DNA from 2 places in the Shewanella sp. SW24 genome. Region 1 is predicted to be linked to the other one. Evidence: riboswitches for the same ligand, from Rfam matches in the RefSeq annotation. Region 1 holds a riboswitch; the other holds the start of a gene.

Region 1 (3,203 bases):
CTTCAGAAATCAAATTAGAAGCGAATACATTACAAGTCACCCGTGAAATTGACGGCGGCATGCAAACTCTCAAATTACCTTTACCTGCTGTCGTGACCGCCGATTTACGTTTGAACGAACCCCGTTACGCTTCATTGCCTAACATAATGAAAGCCAAGCGTAAGCCATTAGAAGTATTTACTGTGGCAGACTTAGGCGTGACGTTAAAGAGTCACCAAACGATTGTGAAGGTCACTCCGCCAGCTGAACGTAAAGCGGGCATCATGGTAGCGTCGGTAGCTGAGCTAGTTGAAAAGTTAAAAAATGAAGCGAAGGTGATCTAAATGGCCATTTTAGTATTAGCTGAACATGATAATGCTGCACTGAAACTCGATACGGCAAAAATTGTTACCGCCGCCCGTGCCATAGGCGATGAAGTACATGTCTTAGTTGCGGGTCACCAATGTGGCGCGGTTGTCCAAGCGGCGCAGGCACTACAAGGTGTTAGCCAAGTACTCGTTGCTGATGCCAGCGTGTATGAAGCGCATTTAGCGGAAAATTTTGCCAAATTGCTGGTGGACTTAGCGCCAAACTATGGTCACATTCTGGCCTCGGCTTCAAGTTTAGGTAAGGACACGCTTCCGCGCGTTGCAGCATTATTAGATGTCGCGCAAATCTCAGAAGTTATTACCGTCGTCAATGCCGATACCTTTGTGCGCCCTGTGTATGCGGGTAACGCCTTAGCGACAGTGCAAAGCCATGATGCCATTAAAGTGATAACAGTGCGCGCCAGTGCGTTTGACGCTGCGCCAGAAGGTAACAGTGCAGCTGTGACGACACTTGATAAAGTGTTTGAAGCGAGAACTCAGTTTGTTTCTCAATCGCTGACAGTTTCTGCCCGTCCAGAGTTAGGCAATGCTGGCATTATTGTATCTGGTGGCCGAGGCATGGGCAGTGGTGAAAACTTCGGCATGTTAGAGCAACTTGCTGACAAGCTCGGTGCAGCAGTTGGCGCATCACGCGCCGCAGTTGACGCAGGTTTTGTGCCTAACGATTTACAAGTAGGTCAAACCGGTAAAATCGTTGCGCCAAACTTGTATATTGCCGTCGGTATTTCTGGCGCGATTCAACATTTAGCCGGCATGAAAGACGCTAAAGTCATCGTTGCAATCAACAAAGATCCTGAAGCGCCGATTTTTCAAGTTGCCGATTATGGACTCGTTGCTGATCTGTTTGAGGCGGTTCCTGAGCTGATTACAAGTCTCAGTTGATTTTATCTGTGATCTAGGTCACATTAAGTGGCTTTGCGGTAGCATCTGCTAAGCCGCTTATGTTTTTATGTGCCTCACGCCCGTGCAAGGGCGTTCTTAGAAGTAGAGGCGCGCCAAATATTAGTAGTGATCAGTAGGGTGATTCCGTTGATCGATTGCGAAAGGATTTGGTGCCGAAGTGGTTCGATTTATCACGATCAACTGCTGGGGTTGTACCTAATAGGTGCAGCACTGCCATAGTATTTTCCGATATGGATTTTGGGAATAGTTACTATGGAGCGCTACTGATAGGACAGGTGACCTTGGGTATCTATTGCCTTTTCCCACCAGTTCAGTCGCCCTCCATTCGTATTTAACGAAGATAATAATCAATGACTGTTATGAATTATGCCGATTCGGCACTTTCCTTGTTGCCGCCTGCGGTGGCTATCGTGTTGGCGATCTTGACTCGCCGTGTACTGCTTTCTTTGGGGTTAGGTATTTTAATTGGTGCTTTATTGCTCAATCAATTTTCACCTTTAGCAACGGGTGAGTTTGTATTTAATGGCGTTAAAGGGCTTTTTTGGACTGATAAAGGTCTAAATTCGTGGAACTTATATATTCTCGGTTTCTTAATTGTACTGGGAATGATTACAGCGTTAATTACCGTAAGTGGCAGCGCGCGGGCTTTTGCCGATTGGGCTCGTTTACATATACGTAATAAACGTGATGCTAAACTATTGACCATGTTTTTAGGTTGCGTAGTTTTTATTGATGATTATTTCAATAGTTTAGTTGTTGGTTCGGTCGCTCGACCTGTTACCGATCGTTATTATGTTTCCCGTGCTAAGTTAGCTTATTTATTAGATTCTACTGCCGCGCCTGTGTGCGTTATTTCTCCAGTTTCGAGCTGGGGCGCTTATATTATCGCACTCATTGGCGGGATATTAACTGCCCATGGTTTTGCTGATACGGGTCATTTGAGTATTTTTATTCAAATGATCCCAATGAACTTTTACGCAATCTTCTCCTTGTTATTATTACTTTTTGTTGTCTTTATGGGATTAGATGTTGGGCCAATGCGTGAGCATGAGCTCAATGCCCAACGTGGTAATTTATACGATGAGTCTAAAGGATTACCGCCTGGGGCTAACGCGGATTTACCTGAAGCCGAAACCGGTAAGATTTTAGGTCTATTTCTGCCGATTACCGTGTTGGTATTTGCAACCCTCTATTTTATGATTAACAGTGGCGCTCAAGTACTCGCGGCGGAAGGGATTGAATTTAATATTATTTCTGCTTTTGAGAAAACCGATGTCAGTTCATCACTTTTCTTTGGTGCATTAATTGGTCTAGCGGTTTCGCTGATATTGAATTTAGTGCAAGGCGTTGAGAAATTGATGATAGTCAAAGGTATAGTGCAGGGCGCTCGCTCTATGCTGCCGGCGATTTACATCCTGTTATTTGCTTGGACAATCGCAGGTGTGATTGGTCAACTCGAAACCGGTAAGTTTATGGCGAGTTTAGCAACAGGAAATATTCCGTTCGCGTTTTTACCCGCCTTAATGTTTGTGCTAGCAGGTATTACCGCGTTCTCAACTGGTACTAGCTGGGGTACGTTCGGGATCATGTTGCCGATTGCTGCTGATATGGCGATGGGAAGTCACACTGGCATGATGTTGCCTATGCTTGCCTCTGTGCTGGCGGGTGCTGTATTTGGCGATCATTGCTCGCCGATTTCCGACACGACTATCTTGTCGTCTACGGGCGCCAGTTGCCACCACATCGACCATGTGGTGACTCAGCTACCTTATGCACTCATTGCGGCGTTTATTAGCTTAGTGGGTTATGTGGCACTTGGATTTACCGAGTCTGTTGTCGCTGGTTTAGTGGCTTGTAGTGTGGCATTTGTGATCAGTATTATCGTACTTAAAATCAAATCTAAAGGCGCAATTAGCTAGACGTTAATTGAAA
Region 2 (3,203 bases), on a different contig from region 1:
ATGCAGCGATTTAACCACTTGCGCCGCTTCCGATTCTGCTACTAACACGCACAGATTATGTGGGCTGGCACCTTGGCAAATCATCCGAACATTGTGTGGTTCTAACACTTCAAACACACGACGACAAATACCAGGCGTCGTCGCGATGCGATTACCGATAATCGCCACCAAGGCCAGTCCATCTTCGACGCGCACACGACAATGCTGTGATAATTCTTGCAGCAATGCCTCACTCAACAGACCTTGACCACTCGAATCTGAACCAGTTTTATCGAGGGTTAGAGACACATTCACTTCTGATGTGGTAATCAAATCCACACTGATCTTATGTCGCGCTAATGTCGCAAAGGTTTCCGCTAAAAAGCCCTGCGCATGCAGCATTTGCAAGCTGTGAAGATTTAACAGGGTTTGATCGCGGCGCAAAGCCACAGCGCGGAATACGGGCGCATCTTCCACTTGATGACGGATCCAAGTCCCGCCCTTTTCAGGCTCTTTACTTGAACCCACAAACACTTGAATTTGCTGACGAACGGCAGGAAGAATAGTCGCTGGGTGCAATACCTTGGCACCAAAGGTCGCCATCTCGGCAGCCTCATTGAAACTGATCTCGGCAATCGGAAAGGCATTGGGCGCAAGACGCGGATCGGTTGTATAAATCCCCGCAACATCGGTCCAAATCTCGACTGCTGAGGCGCGTAACGCTTCAGCTAACAGTGCAGCAGAATAGTCACTACCACCACGACCTAACGTTGTTGTTTGTCCCGCTTCATCGGCACCGATAAAGCCTTGCGTGACAATCACTTGTTCCGCTAACAGTGGCTGTAGATAATCACGAGCTAAAGTCGCAATCTGCTCAACCTGAGGTTCCGCGCGGCCAAAGTGGCTGTCAGTACGTAACACTCGGCGCACATCGAAGGCACTGGAGTTAACACCTTTCTCGCGGATCACCGCCGAAAACAACGCCGAAGAACATTGCTCACCGAGGGACAACAACTCATCCATAGTCGCTTTGCTGCGTTGTGATGCGAGCGCTTCACTCAATACCGACATGCGACTCAATAATTTATCTAATGCGGCGGCCACATCGTTAGGACGACCGAGCTTATCTAAAATCGCATATTGAATTTGGGCAATTTGTTTTAATCGCTGTAATCGTCCATCGTCGTTGATCGATTCTTGGGTCAATTCCACTAGCAAATTAGTCACGCCGCTCGAAGCGCTGACCACGACTAAACGGCAATCAGGATTAGCTAACACTATGTCGGCACAGCGATTCATAGCGTTATAGTCGGCGACTGAGGTGCCACCAAATTTTGCGACAACGAAGGACATTAGCGCACCTCCGTGAAACACGTAGGGCAAGAAATAAACGCAGATTGAATAAAATATTGATTAACTAACATGATCACACTCCGAACTAACTTCGTTCGAAGAGCCTGGTGCTCAATGATAACGCACCCCAAAAGAAGGGAAACAGCAATCGTCACCAGAAGCTCTCCACCAATTACAGGTGACAATCGTCAGGATTCAGCCTGAGCGACCGACATAAACATGCAGCAACCATATCTATGCCTCGGCGCTAATCTCCCTCATCAGTCATCGCTGGAGTTTGTGCTCCTCTGACCGACTACCTAGTTAACGCTCCTCTTCTGTTCCTTTCCTAGGAAAGGGACGAAAAAAGTAGCAATAAACCCCTAATGAAGTCAATGCTAATTTCATAACAAATGAACAATTTAAATAAAATCTTTTGAAAACAACTAAGTGTTCAAATCGGGTAGCTCGTATACCAGCTGCACATAATCTCTAAATTTGCCTAAACACACTTCATCATGTCCATCCAAGGTGCAAGGCACTAAGCTCACATCCCCTTGTTCGACAACATAAATCGCATATTGATTAAATTTCTTACCCAATTGCAATGCCATCGTTCTATCGATAAACACGGCCCAACTTTTTTCCATGTGGGATAAATCCGGTGCTGCGCCCACTAAAGCACGATAAGGGCTACCGAGTAATTCAATTTCACGGAGAAGTTGGCGATCGAGTAAACGGTTTTGGCTAGGAGAGAGAAGCTTTGAAGCGGGATTATGAGCGGTAATAACAGCAAAGGAAAAATCACAGGATAATGCTTGAGTCAGCAAAAACAACGGCGCTTGGTAACATTGCCACAAATTTTGAGTCGTATTGTCCATTGGTAGTCTAGTCGAAAAATGAACCCAAGCTAGTGTAGCAGAGTGATTGTAAAATCCAAAGAGGCGTGAACTGGCTCACAGGAATAAGAAATACATTAGTTATACTAATCAATAGCTAAAGTAAATATCATGGTAAAAACCCCTGCTCACCTAAAATTTGTTAACATTTCATTTGTTAACAAATGACTAAAACGAGTACAATGTACGTACTGGTGAGTTGAAACAGATTGAGCAAGATGCTTATCGTTCAATACAGTTTGTTACATATATCGCTTAAAGTAACGTGAACTGACCGGGCATCTGTTTAAAATCTGTTCTACATTTGATTTGTCTTTTAAACATTTAAAAAAACAATAGTTAAGGAACTTATTCTAACTATTGCTTATCGAAGTTGGTACTGATTACGTTTTCTCGTATTACACTTAAACGTGCACTTAATCTACATCCAGATATAGATGTCACCGTAAAGATTTTCCTTTTGAGCACAAAGCAGTTCAAGGAAGTATCAACGCTTTTATGAATATAAGAGCCCGAAGTAAGTTGCTCTTATTGGTTAGTATAAACTGATTAAAATTTAGGTAAATAATATGCAAAATCCGCACATTCTGATCGTTGAAGATGAAGCCGTTACCCGTAACACGCTGAGAAGTATTTTCGAGGCAGAAGGGTATGTGGTAACTGAGGCCAATGATGGCGCAGAAATGCATAAGGCTATGCAGGAAAACAAAATTAACTTGGTCGTTATGGACATTAACTTGCCAGGTAAGAATGGTCTATTGTTGGCACGTGAACTACGTGAAATCAACAACATCGGTCTTATCTTCCTGACAGGTCGTGACAACGAAGTCGACAAAATTCTTGGACTTGAAATTGGCGCGGACGATTATATTACCAAGCCGTTCAACCCACGTGAATTAACGATTCGTGCTCGTAACCTTCTGACTCGTGTCAACAGCGCTGGCGCTGAAGTCGAAGAAAAGAGCTCAGTAGAATACTACCGCTTCAATGATT

The links. A riboswitch is a leader RNA that binds a small molecule or an ion and turns the genes downstream of it on or off. The one in region 1 is predicted to bind lysine.
Region 2: another riboswitch for lysine. It lies ahead of lysC (lysine-sensitive aspartokinase 3); the one in region 1 lies ahead of L5M17_RS18400 (Na+/H+ antiporter NhaC family protein).

The regions. Positions count from the first base shown of each region.
Region 1 is NZ_JAKKSH010000027.1:51,124-54,326, reverse strand. It holds gene L5M17_RS18410 (electron transfer flavoprotein subunit beta/FixA family protein) at 1-323, shown strand, start outside; gene L5M17_RS18405 (electron transfer flavoprotein subunit alpha/FixB family protein) at 324-1,250, shown strand; lysine riboswitch at 1,346-1,542, shown strand; gene L5M17_RS18400 (Na+/H+ antiporter NhaC family protein) at 1,622-3,190, shown strand.
Region 2 is NZ_JAKKSH010000003.1:155,978-159,180, reverse strand. It holds gene lysC (lysine-sensitive aspartokinase 3) at 1-1,332, opposite strand, end outside; lysine riboswitch at 1,483-1,657, opposite strand; gene L5M17_RS04755 (DUF3293 domain-containing protein) at 1,758-2,192, opposite strand; gene arcA (two-component system response regulator ArcA) at 2,780-3,203, shown strand, end outside.